Regions from separate parts of the Sphingomonas sp. 2SG genome, predicted to be linked through region 1. Evidence: riboswitches for the same ligand, from Rfam matches in the RefSeq annotation. Region 1 holds a riboswitch; the other holds the start of a gene.
The links. A riboswitch is a leader RNA that binds a small molecule or an ion and turns the genes downstream of it on or off. The one in region 1 is predicted to bind fluoride.
Positions count from the first base shown of each region.

Region 2: it holds a riboswitch for fluoride, as region 1 does, so the genes downstream of both, FFS23_RS06990 (voltage-gated chloride channel family protein) here and FFS23_RS17680 (voltage-gated chloride channel family protein) in region 1, are expected to answer to the same signal.

Region 1 covers NZ_SCMZ01000060.1:755-6,472, forward strand. The annotation lists gene FFS23_RS17655 (MgtC/SapB family protein) at 1-5, shown strand, start outside; gene FFS23_RS17660 (anti-sigma factor family protein) at 57-827, opposite strand; gene FFS23_RS17665 (RNA polymerase sigma factor) at 824-1,333, opposite strand; gene FFS23_RS17670 (YncE family protein) at 1,335-2,774, opposite strand; gene FFS23_RS17675 (DUF305 domain-containing protein) at 2,776-3,141, opposite strand; fluoride riboswitch at 3,306-3,382, shown strand; gene FFS23_RS17680 (voltage-gated chloride channel family protein) at 3,406-4,764, shown strand; gene FFS23_RS17685 (DUF190 domain-containing protein) at 4,791-5,174, shown strand.
Region 2 covers NZ_SCMZ01000012.1:661-6,378, reverse strand. The annotation lists gene FFS23_RS07000 (sulfite exporter TauE/SafE family protein) at 1-82, opposite strand, end outside; gene FFS23_RS06995 (putative PII-like signaling protein) at 299-571, opposite strand; gene FFS23_RS06990 (voltage-gated chloride channel family protein) at 696-2,051, opposite strand; fluoride riboswitch at 2,075-2,151, opposite strand; gene FFS23_RS06985 (DUF305 domain-containing protein) at 2,315-2,680, shown strand; gene FFS23_RS06980 (YncE family protein) at 2,682-4,121, shown strand; gene FFS23_RS06975 (RNA polymerase sigma factor) at 4,123-4,632, shown strand; gene FFS23_RS06970 (anti-sigma factor family protein) at 4,629-5,399, shown strand; gene FFS23_RS06965 (MgtC/SapB family protein) at 5,451-5,718, opposite strand, start outside.

The sequences.
Region 1 (5,718 bases):
CGTGATCCCGCTGGTCCGCCCAGTGCCTGTCGGCGCTAAGAAGCGGCCAGGCGCTATCAGGAGACAAGCCCCGCATCGGCCTGGCGCCGGACCTCATCGGCGATCGGATGCAGCTCGGCAGCGGGTCGCTCGCCCACTACACTATAGCCGATCCCGTCGACAGCCCATGTGACCCGGCCCATGGTCCCGCTGGACGTGCTGGTCATGCTTGCGCTCTTGTCGATTTGCATAGGCCTCGTCAGCACCGCGAGCTTTGACGCTTGCGGTCCATCGTAGAGGAGAAGAACCGCAGGGCCGTGGGGCGTCGCGACCAATCGCCCCCCGCCATAGCGGTAACCGGCTGTGCTGAGGTCCGGGATGGTCACGCGCTCACCCAATCGGGCGGAGGTCCACCGGATCAGCATGGCGCGCTGGTCGGGGCCGATTTCCGCCGGTCGTATCCGGTCGGCGGCATAGACACGGAAATTGTCACTCGCCTCGTTGGCCAGCGCCGCGATGCCCGCGCGGGGTTCGCCGCTCCAACGCGCACTCGACCAGCCCCCGCCAAACCCGACCGCCAGCAGAAGCGACGCGGCGATGGCGAGTTGCCAACGCGGTTGGCGTTGCCGTCCCCTGATGGCTGCGACGCGCATCGTCGCCGGGATAGGTTCATCCGCGATTGGAGCGAAAAGCGATGCAAGGGCTCGCGCCTGCTCCGCCTGCTCCCGCAAACGGGCATGCACGTCCGGCTGGCCTTCAAGGTAAGCGTCGACCAGACGCTGCCGCTCGGGCGACAGCCTGCCATCGATCCACGCGGCCAGATCGTCCTCTCCGATCGGGCTGGTCATCGAATACTCCTTAATCGTGGCCGTTCACCCTCCCGGAGGAGCGTCGCCAGACGGTCGCGCCCCCGCGATATGCGCGACATCACCGTTCCCAGCGGCACACCGACGACGGCAGCGACTTCCCCATATGACAGACCTTCGACGGAAATGAGGAGCAGCACCGTCCGCTGCTCCTCGGGCAACGCATCAAGTGCGCGCAACAGGTCTCGGTGGTGCAGGCCTGCGTCCTGATCGGCCGGGCGACCGAGCGCAACGTCGTCCACGAGGTGGAGCGGAACCGCCGTACCTCGCCGGACATGCTGCCGCTTATGATCGACCAACAGATTATGCAGGATTGCATAGACCCAGGGGCGAACCTCCGTCCCGCGTCGTTGCCGCCAGCGCCCGACCGCGCGCTCAAGGCAATCCTGCACCAGGTCATCCGCCATCGCCTGATCGCGCAACCACGACCGGGCATAACGGCGCAGACCGGGGACCAGGGGCTCGATCGCGGCGGCAAGCGGGTCCATCTCAGTCGCGCTGCACCTGCACGATGCGGCCCGGTGCGCCATTCACTACCTCGGCGACCGCCAGAAAGCGCCGGGGGGCCGCTGCACTGCCCTGAACGATCTGCCGGATCGGACCCGATGCGTTGACAATCGCCGCACCTGCCGGATTGCTCATGAAGTTCGCAAGCGGCTCTACCGCACCGCTGCCGTCCGCGTTGGCGGTGAGCACGAGCATGTAAGGCTTCTTGGGCTGCAAACCGGTAACGGCACTCTGCACGACCTGAATGATGCCCTGGTCGAAGAGGGTAATGCTGCTTGCCGCACCATTGCCGCCAACCGGCCCCATGTTCAGATGCACCGCCTTGCCTGCCGTACCGAGCGGTTGGAGATTGTCGGTGCCGGGGCCTGTCGGAACAGCGTTCGGCACATAGGCGATCGCCTGCGGTGCCTGTCCGACCGGCACGGTGGCAACGACCTTGTTGCCGGCGGTGTCGATCGCGGCAAGTTCATCGGCATTCTCCAGCCCGACATAGATGCGCCGGCCGTCGCCCGATGGCCAGACGCCGTGCGGCATCTTGCCGACCGGGATGGTGGCGACAAGCGCGAAGTCGGACGTGCGGAACACCTTCACCGCGTTTTCCCCGCCCACCGTGACATAGGCGAACTGTCCCTTGACCGTGCGGGCGAAGTTGACGTGATTGGTGATCGGTCCGGTATCCAGCACCTTGAGGATCGCGAAAGGCGGCTTGGCATCGAATGCGACCGTCTTGCCGATGTCCTTCAGCGTGAACCAAACCTGCTTGCCGTCCGGCGTCGCGGCGATGTTGGGACAGAACGGACTCGGCTGCGCCACCTGTCCGACCTGCGCGTGGGTCGAGACATCGAACACGGCCAGCACCGGATTGAATGAGGAACAGACATAGCCGTATCGGCCATCGGGAGAGAAGATCGTCATGCCCGGACCACCGGGCGTCTTGATGCGACCGGTCTCCTTGTACGTCGTGGGGTCGAGCACGGCGATGTAATCCTCGCCGCGTACCGTGACCCACACCTCCTTGCCGTCCGGCGTGAAGAACGCCTCATGCGGACTGCGCCCGACATAGGTCGTGTGCTTGACGGTGTTGGTGGCGGTGTCGATCCACGACACGGCGTTGGATCCGATCGACACGACCGCCAGTGTTTTCCCGTCCGGCGAGAAGCCGAGGCCGTGAACCAGCACCTGCCCCTTGTAGAGCGGGGAAAAATTCATCGGCTGCGGATCGCCGAGCTTGATGACGCCGAGCAACCTGTTGTCGGCCGGGTCCGTTACCGACACCGTGTTGGAGAATTGTTCGGATGCATAGACGCGGTCGCGGTGGCTGACAGGCACGTCCTTGGCGTTCCACGGCGCCTGCTGAGCCATGGCAATGCCCGGTGCGGCGCTCATCAGCAAGGCGGCCGAGAGCAGGAAGGTCCGGATCATGTCAGTGCTCCATATGGCTGTGGTGGTCGCCGCCCTGCGTCGGGGCTGGCGTCGAAGGGGGTAGCGGCTGACCGATCGCCAACTTCATGGCGGCGATCTCCTGCTGCTGATCGATGATGATCTCCTGCGCGATGCGCTTGAGCTGCTCGTTATGGCCGTAGCGCAGCTCTGCCACCGCCATATCAATGGCGCCCTGGTGATGCGGAAGCATCATCGCGACGAAATCGCGGTCGACGTCGCCGGACGGCTTGACCATCATGCCCGCCATCATCCGGTCCATCGCGGCAGATACCATGCTGGCGTAGCCATCGGCGGGGGCGGCCGCGACTGCGCCGGTGAGCATGGCCGAAGCAGTCAGACCCAGCATCCAATTTCGTCTACGCATAAGCCTCCTGCGGATCAGTCTCGAAAGGGTAGACGACGCCCGTCGGGGTTTATTCCATGGGTGAGCCAATTATTGATCCTCAGCAAAACAATCGTCTCATCGTGACCCTGCCGTTGGTTGACCAGGTCGCCGTCGGACAGCATATGCTCGGGCACGGCGATGGATTTCCGCCGGGCCATTCGGCCGAACCGCCCTCGCAAGGGCCGATGATTCCTACCAGGCGCCGTAAGGCAGCAAGGAGGAATCGTGCGCGCGACATTTCGCAATCTCTACGACCAGTTCAACATGGCAGCGTTCATTCGCGATCGCCGCACCCATGCCATGTCGGTGCTGCGGTGGGCTTTGATCCTGGTCCCGATGGCCGCAACGGTGGGAACGCTCTGCGCAGCCTTCCTGTGGAGCCTCGATGCCGTAACCCGGATTCGCTTCGCCTTTCCCTGGCTGCTCTACCTGCTGCCGATCGGCGGGTTCGTGGTCGGACTGCTCTACCATCTGACAGGGCGCTCGGTCGAAGGTGGCAACAATCTTATCGTCGAGCAGATCCACGAACCGGGGGGCGGCGTGCCGCTGCGCATGGCCCCGCTCATTTTCTTCGGCACGGTCGTGACACATCTGTTTGGTGGATCGGCGGGGCGCGAAGGCACCGCCGTGCAATTGGGCGGCAGTCTTTCCGGCGGGTTCGGGCGCGCCCTCAAGCTGGATACGCAAGCAACGCGCATCCTGCTGATGACCGGGATCGCAGCAGGGTTCGGCGCAGTGTTCGGGACGCCGATCGCGGGAGCGGTCTTCGCGCTGGAGGTGCTGGCGATTGGCCGGGTCGAGTATCGCGCGCTGGTGCCGTGCCTGGTCGCGGCACTGGTCGGCGACTGGACCTGTCTTGCCTGGGGCATTCACCACGGCATCTACCATGTCGATGCGACAGTGCCGGTCGACGCTCTAATCGTCATCAAGGTTGGCGTCGCGGGCGTCGTATTCGGGTTAGTCGGACTAGCTTTTGCAGAGGCCAATCATGCGCTGGGCGGATGGCTGAAGCGCATGGTGCCTTATGGCCCACTACGACCCGTCATCGGTGGCGTGGCCGTGATCGCACTGGTCTGGCTGTTCGGCACGCGGGACTATCTCGGTCTGGGCACGCTAGCGGCGACGCCGGATGGCCTGACCATCGCCAGCTTCTTCGGCTCCAATACGGACCCGTGGAGCTGGGCGCTGAAGCTGCTCTTCACCGTCGTCACCCTTAGTACCGGCTTCAAGGGCGGGGAGGTGACACCGCTGTTCTTCATCGGCGCGGCGCTCGGCAATGCACTCGCGCCTATGTTCGGGGTGTCGACAGGGTTATTCGCGGCGATCGGCTTCGTTGCGCTGTTCGCGGGTGCGGCCAACACGCCGCTTGCCTGCACGTTCATGGGGATCGAATTGTTCGGGGCGGCCTATGCTGTGCCGATCGCGGTCGCATGCTTCGTCGCCTACCTTTGCTCGGGTCATAACGGCATTTATCTGTCGCAGCGCGTCGCAGTCCCCAAGGTGCCTGCTGCGCGCCTCACACCCGATGCGACCCTGCGTGATGCCCGCACGCACCGTGCTTCCCGCCGTCGCTCGCGCGTCTGATCCTGCTTCCTATCGGAAGGCCCATTATGCCTGATCGTTTCACCGTCCAGCACCGCGAGGTTGGAATGCTGCGCATCTATTTGAAGCCGTCTGACAAGGTCGGCCCACGTCGCTTCTGGGGTGCGAAACCTTTTTATCGCGAGCTGATCCGCACCGCGAAGGCGGACGGCATCATCAACGCCGTCGCGCAGAACATGCATTACGGCTTCAGCAATCGCGGCCCAATCCGGGAAAATGGATCGGAGATTGCCGATCCGCATCTGACTATCTGCGTCGAGCTGGTCGGCGAACGTGACCAGCTCAACATTTTCTGTCGCCGGCATGGCGATCTGCTCGGCAACAAGGTGATAGTTTACAAACAATTGGAGCATTGGACGATCACGCGCGAAACTGAGCGAACCAGAGCCTGATCGGCGTTCCCATAATGGAACGTTGACCGGGAAACCTGACCCGTCGATCCGACTGACAGCCACAGACGGGTGCGCTTTCTCAAAATGTGTTCCCAATTCAAAATTCTCGAAATTGCGAATTTTCACGGCAAACTGGGAAAGCTGCCGATCGCTCTTGGGCGGATATGGGGTGACGTCTATACCCAAACCTGAAGCCGGGTGCTGATGTACACAACACCCTCAGCAGCATCGTCCGCGTATGTTCAATAAACGGACGTTTTCTGGACAGAGGCAGCCGTTGGCCGTGCTTCTTATAAAAGCGTGTTTACAGTCGCTTAGTGCAACAGGTGTTCAACAAACGGCAGTTTTGTGAACGGATGTGAGCTCTTGAGGAGAGATGCCCGCCAACAAGCCATCGGCGCACGCCGCCAGACGGACCGACCGCTCTGCGCCTTTGTGTCTTCTTAACTGGACCGGGCGAACATGCGCATTGCCGCTCTACCAGAGCTTCTACCGCAAGCGTCTGCTTTCGTCGGGAGCTGCCGTTCCCGGCGGGCACATCCGA
Region 2 (5,718 bases), on a different contig from region 1:
CAACGAGCGCCGTCGGTAGCGACGCGAACGACAATGCGCCCAGCATCGAGAACGGTATGGCAGCGGAGAGGAACAGCAACACGGGCCGCCAACGGATTGGCGCCAGCCCAGCCCATCCCGGCCGGCGCACCGTTGCCGATGATCTGGACGATCGTCAGCAGCGTCACCGCTTCGGTCACGCCGACGACTTAAATCAGCAGCGGCAGCAACAGCAGTGCCCCGCCAAACCCGGCCGAACCCGAGATTGCAGCAGCCGCAAATGCACCGACGATCAGCAGCCCATATTCGATCATTGGTGTCATCGGTCGAACCGCGGCATGACCGACCAGTGTTCCAGCTGCTTGTAGACGATCACCTTGTCGCCGAGCAGGTCGCCATGTCGCCGGCAGAACCGGTCGAGCTGGTCGCGTTCGCCGACGAGTTCGACGCAGATCGTCAGATGGGGATCGGCCGCCTCCGATCCGTTCTCGCGGATCTGGCCGTGGTTGCTGAACCCATAGTGCGTGTGTTGCGCGACGGCATTGATGATGCCGTCTGGATTAGCTCGCGATAGAGCGGCTTGGCAGCCCACAGCGTACGCAGGCTGCGCTCACCAATTCGGTCGGACGGTTTCATGTAGATACGCAGCATGCCGATTTCGCGATGCTGGACGGTGAAACGATTGGGCATGGACAAACCCTCGATTGGTGGGGGGATCAGGAGCGTGGGCTTCGCGAGGCGCGGTGTGCCCGCGCCTCGCGAAGCGTCGCGTTCGGGGTGAGGCCGGTCGCCGGCACCTTCGGCACCGCGACGCGCTGCGACAGGTAGATGCCGTTATGACCGGAGCAGAGGTAGGCGACGAAGCAGGCCACCGCGATCGGCACCGCATAGGCAGCGCCGAACAGTTCGATGCCCATGAAGGTGCAGGCGAGCGGGGTGTTGGCCGCGCCCGCGAACAGCGCGACGAAGCCGAGCGCGGCGAATACGCTGGTGGGCACGCCGAACATGGGGGCGAGTGCGTTGCCGAGCGCCGCGCCGATGAAGAACAGCGGTGTCACCTCGCCACCCTTGAAGCCGGCGCTGAGCGTGACGACGGTGAACAGCAGCTTGATCGCCCAGCTCCACGGATGCGTGTCCGGTCCGAAGAAGCTGGCGATGGTGAGGCTGTCGGGCGTCGCTGCCAACGTGCCGAGTCCGAGATAGTCGCGCGTTCCGAACAGGTAGACGAGCGCGATGACCGCGATGCCGCCAATGGCGGGGCGTAACGGGCCATAGGAGACGATGCGCTTGAGCCACCCGCCGAGCGTGTGATTGGCTTCGGCGAAGGCGAGACCGACCAGCCCGAACGCAACCCCGGCGACGCCCGCCTTGGTGACGAGCAGCGCATCGACCGGCACCAGCGCATCGATCCGGTAGACGCCGTGATGGATGCCCCAGGCAAGGCACGTCCAGTCGCCGACCAGTGCCGCGACCAGGCACGGCACCAGCGCGCGATATTCGACACGCCCGATCGCCAACACCTCCAGTGCGAACACCGCCCCTGCGATGGGCGTGCCGAACACCGCGCCGAACCCGGCCGCAATGCCCCCCATCAGCAGGATGCGGGTGCCGTCAGCATCGAGCTTGAGCGCGCGACCGAAACCGCTGGCGAGACTGCCGCCCAACTGGACGGCGGTGCCTTCGCGCCCGGCCGAACCGCCAAACAGATGGGTCACCACCGTGCCGAAGAAGATCAGCGGTGCCATCCGCAGTGGCACCCCCCCGCCCGGTTCGTGGATCTGCTCGACAATAAGGTTGTTGCCGCCCTCCACCGAGCGGCCGGTCAGATGGTAAAGCAGTCCGACCACGAACCCGCCGATCGGCAGCAGGTAGAGCAGCCAGGGAAAGGCAAAGCGAAGCCAGGTCACGGCATCGAGGCTCCACAAGAAAGCCGCGCAGAGCGTTCCCACCATTGCGGCCATCGGGACCAGGATCAAGGCCCATCGCAGCACCGACATGGCATGGGTGCGGCGATCGCGAATGAACGCTGCCATGTTGAACTGGTCGTAGAGATTGCGAAATGTCGCGCGCACGATTCCTCCTTGCTGCCTTGCGGCGCCTGGTAGGAATCATCGACCCTTGCGAGGGCGGTTCGGCCGAATGGCCCGGCGGAAATCCATCGCCGTGCCGAGCATATGCTGTCCGACGGCGACCTGGTCAACCATCGGCAGGGTCACGATGAGACCATTGTTTTGCTGAGGATCAATAATTGGCTCAACCATGGAATAAATCTCGACGGGCGTCGTCTACGCTTTCGAGACTGATGCGCCGGAGGCTTATGCGTAGACGAAATTGGATGCTGGGTCTGACTGCTTCGGCCATGCTCACCGGCGCAGCCGCGGCCGCCCCCGCCGATGGCTACGCCAGCATGGTATCTGCCGCGATGGACCGGATGATGGCGGGCATGATGGTCAAGCCGTCCGGCGACGTCGACCGCGACTTCGTCGCAATGATGCTTCCGCATCACCAGGGCGCCATTGATATGGCGGTGGCAGAGCTGCGCTACGGTCATAAAGAGCAGCTCAAGCGCATTGCGCAGGAGATCATCATCGATCAGCAGCAGGAGATCGCCGCCATGAAGTTGGCGATTGGTCAGCCGCTACCCCCTTCGACGCCAGCCCCGACGCAGGGCGGCGACTACCACAGCCATATGGAGCACTGACATGATCCGGACCTTCCTGCGCTCGGCCGCCTTGCTGATGAGCGCCGCACCGGGCATTGCCATGGCCCAGCAGGCGCCGTGGAACGCCAAGGACGTGCCTGTCAGCCACCGCGACCGCGTCTATGCATCCGAACAATTCTCCAACACGGTGTCGGTGACGGACCCGGCCGACAACAGGTTGCTCGGCGTCATCAAGCTCGGCGATCCGCAGCCGATGAATTTTTCCCCGCTCTACAAGGGGCAGGTGCTGGTTCACGGCCTCGGCTTCTCGCCGGACGGGAAAACACTGGCGGTCGTGTCGATCGGATCCAACGCCGTGTCGTGGATCGACACCGCCACCAACACCGTCAAGCACACGACCTATGTCGGGCGCAGCCCGCATGAGGCGTTCTTCACGCCGGACGGCAAGGAGGTGTGGGTTACGGTACGCGGCGAGGATTACATCGCCGTGCTCGACCCCAAGACGTACAAGGAGACCGGTCGCATCAAGACGCCCGGTGGTCCGGGCATGACGATCTTCTCTCCCGATGGCCGATACGGCTATGTCTGTTCCTCGTTCAATCCGGTGCTGGCCGTGTTCGATGTCTCGACCCACGCGCAGGTCGGACAGGTGGCGCAGCCGAGTCCGTTCTGTCCCAACATCGCCGCGACGCCGGACGGCAAGCAGGTGTGGTTCACGCTGAAGGACATCGGCAAGACGGTCGCATTCGATGCCAAGCCGCCTTTCGCGATCCTCAAGGTGCTGGATACCGGACCGATCACCAATCACGTCAACTTCGCCCGCACGGTCAGGGGACAGTTCGCCTATGTCACGGTAGGCGGGGAAAACGCGGTGAAGGTGTTCCGCACGTCCGACTTCGCGCTTGTCGCCACCATCCCGGTCGGCAAGATGCCGCACGGTGTCTGGCCATCGGGCGACGGCCGGCGCATCTATGTCGGGCTGGAGAATGCTGATGAACTTGCCGCGATCGACACCGCCGGCAACAAGGTCGTTGCCACCGTGCCGGTCGGACAGGCACCGCAGGCGATCGCCTATGTGCCGAACGCTATTCCGACAGGCCTCGGCACCGACAATCTTCAACCGCTCGGTACGGCAGGCAAGGCGGTGCATCTGAACATGGGGCCGGTTCGCGGCAATGGTGCTGCAAGCAGCATTACCCTCTTCGACCAGGGCATCATTCAGGTCGTGCAGAGTGCCGTTACCGGTTTGCAGCCCAAGAAGCCTTACATGCTCGTGCTCACCGCCAACGCGGACGGCAGCGGTGCGGTAGAGCCGCTTGCGAACTTCATGAGCAATCCGGCAGGTGCGGCGATCGTCAACGCGTCGGGTCCGATCCGGCAGATCGTTCAAGGCAGCACCGCGGCACCCCGGCGTTTTCTGGCGGTCGCCGAGGTGGTGAACGGCGCTCCGGGCCGCATCGTGCAGGTGCAGCGCGACTGAGATGGACCCGCTTGCCGCCGCGATCGAGCCACTGATCCCCGGTCTGCGCCGCTATGCCCGGTCGTGGTTGCGCGATCCGGCGATGGCGGATGACGTGGTGCAGGATTGCCTTGAGCGCGCGGTCGGGCGCTGGCGCCAGCGACGGGGTGCGGAGGTTCGCCCATGGGTCTACGCGATCCTGCACAATCTGTTGGTCGACCATCAGCGGCAGCACAGTCGGCGAGGTACGGCGGTTCCGCTCCACCTCGTCGACGACGCTGCGCTCGGCCGCCCGGCCGATCAGGACGTAGGCCTGCACCACCGAGACCTGTTGCGCGCACTTGATGCGTTGCCCGAGGAGCAGCGGACGGTGCTGCTCCTCATTTCCGTCGAAGGTCTGTCATATGGGGAAGTCGCTGCCGTCGTCGGCGTGCCGCTGGGAACGGTGATGTCGCGCATATCGCGGGCGCGCGACCGTCTGGCGACGCTCCTCCGCGAGGCTGAACGGCCACGATTAAGGAGTATTCGATGACCAGCCCGATCGGAGAGGACGATCTGGCCGCGTGGATCGATGGAAGGCTGTCGCCCGAGCGGCAGCGTCTGGTCGACGCTTACCTTGAAGGCCAGCCGGACGTGCATGCCCGTTTGCGGGAGCAGGCGGAGCAGGCGCGAGCCCTTGCGTCCCTGTTCGCTCCCATCGCGGAGGAACCGATCCCGGCGACGATGCGCGTCGCAGCCATCAGGGGACGGCAACGCCAACCGCCTTGGCAACTCGCCATCGCCGCGTCGCTTCTGCTGGCGGTCGGATTTGGCGGTGGTTGGTCGAGCGCGCGGTGGAGCGGCGAACCCCACGCGGGCATCGCGGCGCTGGCCAATGAGGCGAGCGACAATTTCCGTGTCTATGCCGCCGACCGGATTCGACCGGCGGAAATCGGCCCCGACCAGCGCGCCATGCTGATCCGATGGACCTCCAGCCGATTGGGTGAGCGCGTGACCATCCCGGACCTCAGCACAGCGGGTTACCGCTATGGCGGGGGGCGATTGGTCGCGACGCCCCACGGCCCTGCAGCGCTGCTCCTCTATGATGGACCGCAAGCGTCGAAGCTTGCGGTGCTGACGAGGCCCATGCAAATCGACAAGAGCGCAAGCATGACCAGCACGTCCAGCGGGACCATGGGCCGGGTCACATGGGCGGTCGACGGGATCGGCTATAGTGTGGTGGGGGAGCGCCCCGCTGCCGAGCTGCATCCGATCGCCAACGAGGTCCAGCGCCAGGCCGATGCGGCGCTTGTGTCCTGATAGCACCTGGCCAGTTCTCAGCGCCGACAGGCACTGGGCGGACCAGCGGGATCACGGCTTGCGCGCGGCATCGTTCCGGTCGGCCTCTGCCGGAGTCAGCCTGGCCCGTTCGCGAATGCGACGTTCGAGTGGAGCGCCGACGAACAGTACGAGCATCGCAAGGCTCAACCCGCCGATGATGAGCGGCCACACCGCCAACCCTGCTGCCGCGCCGATCGTGGCTGTTACCCAGATGCATGCGGCAGTCGCCAATCCATGCACTTCCTGACCCTGGCCGACCCGCAGCACAGCGCCGGCACCGATGAAGCCGACGCCGGAC